Tistrella mobilis: one gene and its partner. The protein of the gene in region 2 interacts with the protein of the main gene of each other region in a pairwise test. Links are inferred from orthologs where the notes say so. Each region holds a gene or a part of one and is shown on either strand. Other genes may lie near its edges.

Region 1 (3,735 bases), 2.3 Mb from region 2 along the record:
GCACCTTCCTCGGCCAGGATCTCGGTCAGCACGCCCGATGCGGGGGCATTGACTTCGAGGGTGACCTTGTCGGTCTCCAGCTCCACCAGCGGCTCATCGGCCTCGACGCGGTCACCGACCTTCTTGAACCACTGGCCGATGGTGGCCTCGGTAACCGATTCGCCCAGGCTCGGAACTTTGATCTCGACGCTCATCACGATCCCGATTTCGTTCATGTCCCGGCATCGACGGCCGGGAAGCTACAACACGTGGCTTAGGTGGCGTATCCACGCACGGATGACAAGGCATTAACGCACGAGAAGGGCCGCATGCGACGCATGCGGCCCATGTTCCCGGCGGTCAGCCCGCCAGTGCGTCGTCGATCAGCGCCTTTTGTTCTGCGACATGCTTGTGGTGCGAGCCGGTGGCAGGTGCCGCCGCCTCGGGACGACCGGCATAGCGCACGCGCTTGCCGGAGGCACCCATGCTGTCGATCAGATCGTCCAGGCGCGGGCTCATGAAGAACCAGTAGCCCTGATTCTTCGGCTCCTCCTGCACCCAGAGCACCTCGGCATTCGGATAACGCCGCAGCTCTTCCGCGATCGAGGTCGCCGGGAACGGCGCCAGCTGCTCGACACGGATGATGGCGATGTCCTCGATGCCACGGGCGCGACGCTCTTCCAGCAGGTCGTAATAGACCTTGCCGGTGCAGAGCAGCACCCGGCGGATCTTGTCGGCATGGCGCAGCTGATCCACCTCGCCCAGCACCCGATGGAAGCTGGACCCCGGCCCCATATCCGACAGTTTCGACACCGCCAGCTTGTGACGCAGAAGCGACTTCGGCGTCATCATGATCAGCGGCTTGCGGAACTTGCGGTGGATCTGGCGGCGCAGGATGTGGAAGTAGTTCGACGGCGTCGTGCAGTTGGCGACCTGGATGTTGTCTTCGCCATAGAGCTGCAGGAACCGCTCAGGCCGCGCCGAGGAATGCTCCGGGCCCTGGCCTTCATAGCCATGGGGCAGCAGCATCACCAGGCCCGACATGCGCAGCCACTTCGATTCGGCGGAGCTGATGAACTGGTCGATCATCACCTGCGCGCCGTTCACGAAATCGCCGAACTGGGCTTCCCAGACCACCAGCGCATTCGGCTCGGCCAGCGAATAGCCGTACTCGAAACCGAGCACCGCATATTCGGACAGCAGGCTGTCCACGACCTCATAGCCCGCCGGGGCGCCGAGATTGTTCAGCGGCACATAGCGCTCTTCGGTCTTCTGGTCGACCAGGACCGAATGACGGTGCGAGAAAGTACCACGGCCGACATCCTGGCCCGACAGACGAACGGGATAGCCCTCGGTCAGCAGGGTGCCGAAGGCCAGCGCCTCGCCCAGTGCCCAATCCAGGCCTTCACCGCTCTCGATCGCCTCGCGCTTCTGGCCCAGCTGACGCTGGATCTTGCGATGGACGTTCACGCCCTCGGGCACGTCGGTCAGCTTGAAGCCGATCTCGCGCAGCCGCTCCAGCGACACGGCGGTGGAGCCGCGGCGGTCGTCGTTCGGCGCCCGCTCATAGCCCTTCCACACGCCCTCGAACCAGTCGGCCTTGTTGGGCTTATAGGTCCGGGACTGCTCCAGATCCTGCTCAAGGCGCTGATGGAAGCTCTTGAGCGCGCCATCGACCTCGTCGCGGGTCATGACGCCGTCATTCACCATCCGGTCGCCATAGATCTGCAGCAGGGTCGGGTGCTGCGCGATCTTGCGGTACATCAGCGGCTGGGTGAACGAAGGCTCGTCGGCCTCGTTATGGCCATGGCGGCGGTAGCAGAAGATGTCGAGAACGACGTCCTTGTGGAAGATCTGACGGAACTCGGCCGCCAGACGCGCCACCCAGACCACGGCCTCCGGATCGTCGCCGTTCACATGGAAGACCGGCGCATCGACCATCTTCGCCACATCAGACGGATAGGGCGAGGAACGCGAGTATTTGGGGCTGGTGGTGAAACCGATCTGGTTGTTCACGATCACGTGGACCGTACCGCCGGTGCGGTAGCCCTTCAGCTCCGACAGCGCGAAGCATTCGGCCACCACGCCCTGGCCGGCAAAGGCGGCGTCGCCATGCAGCAGAATGCTCAGCACCTTCACCCGGTCGGTGTCGCCGCGCTGACCCTGCTTCGCCCGGGTCTTGCCGACGACCACCGGGTTCACCGCCTCGAGATGCGAGGGGTTGGCGGTCAGCGACAGATGCACGGTCTTGCCGTTGGAGAGCGTGCGGTCGGTCGAGGTGCCCAGGTGGTACTTCACGTCGCCCGAACCCTGGACGTCCTCAGGGGTCGCCGAGCCGCCGTTGAACTCGTTGAACACCGCCGTGAAGGACTTGCCCATCACCGCGGTCAGCACGTTCAGGCGGCCGCGATGCGGCATGCCCAGCACGACCTCTTCGCAGCCCAGATCCGACGCGCTTTCGAGGATCGCCTCAAGAGCCGGGACCAGAGCCTCGCCGCCTTCGAGCGAGAAGCGCTTGGTGCCGGTGTATTTGATGTTCAGGAAGCGCTCGAAGCCTTCCGCAATCACCACCTGGCCGAAGATCCGCTTGCGGGTCTCGGCATCGAAGGCCTGCTCGGGGCGGTCGGCTTCGATGCGCGACTGCAGCCAGGCCTTCTGCTCGGGCGACTGGATGTGCATGAACTCGACGCCGACCTTGCCGCAATAGGTCGACTGCAGCTTGTGCAGGATCTCGCGGAGCGTGGCGTTCTCAAGGCCGAGCACGCCATCGACATAGAAGGTGCGATCGAGGTCGTCTTCGGTGAAACCGTAAGAAGCCGGATCCAGCTCGGGATGCCCCGAAGGGCTCTCAAGCCCGAGCGGATCCAGATTGGCCACCAGATGGCCGCGCACGCGATAGGCGCGGATCAGCATCAGCAGGCGGATGCTGTCCACCGTTGCGGAACGTTCCGTCGAAACCTCGGCGGTCTTGCCGTTGACCGGGCCGACCCGCAGCCCGGTCGCGCCGTCGGCCTTGAAGGCCAGGGTGTCGGCATGACCGTTGGTCGCAGTGCCGGGCACGATGCCGGGCGCCCAGGGGGCACCGCGGACTTCGGCCAGCACCGACGCGGCTTCGTCGCCCAGATCGGCGAAGAACCCCTGCCAGCTCTCATCGACCGACATGGGGTTCTGGACGAAACGCGCGTAGAGATCGGCGATAAAGGCGCCGTTGCTCCCGAACAGGAACGAAAGTTGCTCGCTTTGCGCAGCCATCTTGAGCAATGGGAGCGCCGCTTACGCGGCGCCCTCTCCAGGTTTGGGTCTGGTTCGTGGATCCGTCAGCCTCGGAGCACCTGGACCATGGTGCTACCGAGAGCCGCGGGCGATTCGGCGATGACGATACCGGCGGACCGCATCGCCTCAAGCTTGTCGTCGGCGCCGCCCTTGCCACCACTGATGATGGCGCCGGCATGGCCCATGCGACGGCCCGGAGGCGCGGTACGCCCGGCGATGAAGCCGACGGTCGGCTTCTTCACCTTGGACTGGTTCAGGAACTCGGCGGCATCCTCTTCCGCCGAACCACCGATCTCGCCGATCATGATGATCGCCTCGGTCTCGGGGTCCTTCAGGAACAGGTCGAGCGCGTCGATGAAGTTGGTGCCGTTGATCGGATCGCCGCCGATGCCGATGCAGGTCGACTGGCCGAGACCGGCGGCAGTGGTCTGCGCGACGGCTTCATAGGTCAGCGTGCCCGAACGGGAGACGATGCCGATCTTG
Region 2 (3,283 bases):
GGGCCGCCCCTTATTGCAGACGCCAGACCCCGTCGAGATGCCGCCAGCGCGCAGGTGCCGCGAGTGCTGAATTTGCGACGGTCACCGAGTGAATACGGCCGTCAATCTCGCGGGTCCAAAAATCCAGGAATGATCGCAATTTCGGAAAGCGGGGGGCAATATCCAGAAACTGCCAGATGAAGCTCTGCAAAACCGTTGGATGATCGGGCATATGGTAAAGAATTTCTGCCGTGGTGATGCGATTGTCGCGTAGGATGGCCTCGATTTCGTTCATGACTGCACTCCTTGCGATAGATACATGCAGATTGAGCGGGGAGCACAGATATTATCTAAGAGTCGGCTGCCGAAATATTCAAGACCAAAAACATCGAGCAGGAATCTGTACGCGATATCTGTTGATTATTGGCACTCAACCAAGGCCGCTGCTGACAAGCAGGGACCGACGAGAATGGGCAGGAAACAGTCACGCCACCTTGATGCAAAACGCGATGCATTCTGCGGCGCCTGGGGGTGCGTCTCAGTCGCAGTCTGCGACGCGGGCTTCACGCCGATGATCGTCAGAGCCAACTGTCACCCGAATGACGGGCATGCAGGATCAGACGCCGCCCGCAGCATCAGCCGGCAGGCGCGTGATGATCGCAATCGGATAAGGGGAGCAGCCGGCACCGCCCGCCCTGGCGGTGTCGCGAAGTCCTCAGGCGTCGGCCAACGCCTCGGCTTCCGCCGTCTCGTAGGCCTCCGCGGCTGCAAGCCAGCGCTCTTCGGCCGCCTCGAGATCGGCATCGACCTTGCCCTTTGCCCGGGTCGCTTCGGCAACCTTGGCCTGCGGTCCGTCATAGAGCTTGGGGTCGGCCAGGATGGCGGCAAGGCGGTCGCGCTCCCGGGTCAGTTTCTCAACTTCCGCCTCAGCTTTTCGAACCATATCCTTGAGAGGCTTTAATTTTTCGCGCCGTTCGGCGGCGGCCCGGCGCTGGTCGCGACGGGTGGTACGTGCATCGGCATCACCGGCAACGCCGCCCCGGTCGGGGGTAGCGCGGGCGGTTTCCAGCAGCAGGCGCCGGTAATCGTCGAGATCGCCCTCATAGGGCCGGCAGCGGCCATCGGCGACCAGCCACAGCCGTTCTGCGGCAAGCTCCACCATGCGCCGGTCATGGGCGATGAAGACCACGGCGCCGGAATACTCGTTCACCGCCTCGATCAGCGCATCACGCGCCTCGATGTCGAGATGGTTGGTGGGCTCGTCCAGCAGCAGCAGATGCGGGGCGTCACGGGTTACGAGCGCGAAGAGCAGCCGGGCCTTCTCACCGCCCGACAGCTGTTCCACGGGCGTATCACCCCGCGCCTGTGTCAGGCCGAAGCGACCCAGATGGGCGCGCACCTTGCTTTCATGCTGGTCTGCCATTACCCGGCGCATATGCTGGAAGGCTGTTTCGCCCGGGATCAGTTCGTCGGCCTGATGCTGCGCGAAATAGCCGATCCTGAGCTTCGACGGGCGCACCATCCGGCCTGACCGCGGCTCCAGCCGGCCGGCAAGCAGCTTCATCAGCGTCGACTTGCCGTTACCGTTGGCGCCGAGCAGGGCGATCCGGTCGTCCTGATCGATGCGCAGATTGATGCCTTTCAGCACCGGTGGCGCATCGCCATAGCCGAGCGTCACATCGTCGATGGCGATGAGCGGTGGCGCCAGGGTCTCGGGCGAGGGGAAAGAGAAGGCGACTTCATAGGCAGGTGGCGGCGCGTCGGCCGAGCCGAGGCGTTCCAGCGCCTTCACCCGGCTCTGTGCCTGGGCAGCTTTGGTCGCTTTGGCGCGGAAACGGTCGATGAAGGCCTGCAGTTTTTTCCGCTCAGCTTCCACGCGCTGGGCAGATTTTGCCGCGTGCTCGCGCCGTTCGGCGCGCTGGCGCAGGAACTGGTCGAAATTGCCGCGATAGGCCATCAGCCGCCCGCCCTCGACATGGGCGATGCGATCGGTCACGGCATTCAGCAGATCGCGATCATGGCTGACCACCACAAGCGTGCCCGGCCACGAGGCGAGATGGCTCTCAAGCCAGATCGTGGCTTCCAGATCAAGGTGATTGGTCGGCTCGTCGAGCAGCAGGATGTCGGCATCGGCGAAGAGCGTGCGGGCAAGCGCAATGCGCATCCGCCAGCCGCCCGAGAAGCTTGAACAGGCGGCATTCTGCATGGCCTCGTCGAAACCGAGGCCGGACAGAATACGTGCTGCACGCGCCGGAGCGGCATGGGCGCCGATCTCCGCCAGGCGGGCGTGGATCTCTGCCTGGGCCATGCCGTCATGGGTGGCCTCTGCCTCGGCCAGCCGCGCAAGCAGGCGCGCCCGCTCCGCATCGGCACCCAGCACATGCTCGACCGCGCTTTCCTCGCCGCCCGGCGCCTCCTGAGCGACCGAGGCCATGCGCGCACCGGGTCGCAGCTCCACCGATCCGGCATCGGGGGAGATCTCGCCACGGATGAGGCGCAACAGCGTCGACTTGCCGGCGCCGTTCGGCCCGACAAGGCCAACCTTCTGGCCTTCGGAGATGGCGATGGTCGCGCCGTCGAACAGCGGCCGACCTTCGATGCGATAGACGAGATCGTTGATGTGCAGCATGGGCGATCACATAGCATGAGCCGCGAGGGCTGTCATCCGCTCCCGGATGAGGGGACGTCTGCGCTTTACCGTCATGGAGCGGCGGTTGCCCCGGCCCCGGGAAACCGTTATAAGCCGGCTCGATCGCGGCATGTCGACAAGCGCCCGGCAACGGGCCGGTCGGGGTGGCCGCGGAGACCCGTCGGTGCCGGGGATGTCCCTGCGGCACCGCTTCCTTCTGCTTCCGAGAGACGAGTTCGAGACATGGCCACCGAGCGCACCCTGTCGATCATCAAGCCCGACGCCACCCGCCGCAACCTGACCGGCCAGATCAATGCCCGTTTCGAGGCGAAGGGTCTGCGTATCGTTGCCCAGAAGCGCCTGCAGCTGACCAAGGCCCAGGCCGAGGGCTTTTACGCGGTGCACAGCGAGCGCCCCTTCTTCAACGACCTCGTCGCTTTCATGATCTCGGGCCCGGTCGTGGTCCAGGTGCTTGAGGGTGAGAATGCGGTTGCCGCCAACCGCGAGATCATGGGCGCCACCAACCCGGCCAATGCCGCCGAGGGCACCATCCGCAAGGATTTCGCTGAGTCGATCGAAGCCAACTCGGTTCATGGTTCGGATTCGGCCGAGAACGCGGCGATCGAGATCGCCTACTTCTTCGCCCAGACCGAGATCGTCGGCTGATCCGACGCC

What was found.
Region 1: the proteins of P7L68_RS17025 (region 2) and P7L68_RS06340 interact in binary tests that used the Escherichia coli proteins (3 or more experiments, as listed by UniProt). The link is inferred for Tistrella mobilis from one-to-one orthologs.

The regions. Positions count from the first base shown.
Region 1 is NZ_CP121017.1:145,252-148,986, reverse strand. What follows is about bases 140-3,561. They hold P7L68_RS06340 (2-oxoglutarate dehydrogenase E1 component), read right to left. Parts: upstream 3,232-3,561; coding sequence 340-3,231; downstream 140-339. Other genes in these bases: sucD (succinate--CoA ligase subunit alpha), read right to left, coding at 3,297-3,561; odhB (2-oxoglutarate dehydrogenase complex dihydrolipoyllysine-residue succinyltransferase), read right to left, coding at 140-194. In the rest of the region: more of odhB, read right to left, coding at 1-139; more of sucD, read right to left, coding at 3,562-3,735. UniProt on the Escherichia coli protein: E1 component of the 2-oxoglutarate dehydrogenase (OGDH) complex which catalyzes the decarboxylation of 2-oxoglutarate, the first step in the conversion of 2-oxoglutarate to succinyl-CoA and CO(2).
Region 2 is NZ_CP121017.1:2,466,633-2,469,915, reverse strand. The notes cover bases 152-3,121. They hold P7L68_RS17025 (ABC-F family ATP-binding cassette domain-containing protein), read right to left. Parts: upstream 2,609-3,121; coding sequence 695-2,608; downstream 152-694. Other genes in these bases: ndk (nucleoside-diphosphate kinase), read left to right, coding at 2,852-3,121; P7L68_RS17030 (usg protein), read right to left, coding at 152-274. Outside these bases: more of P7L68_RS17030, read right to left, coding at 11-151; more of ndk, read left to right, coding at 3,122-3,274. UniProt on the Escherichia coli protein: Genetic data indicate it may be involved in ribosome assembly or function.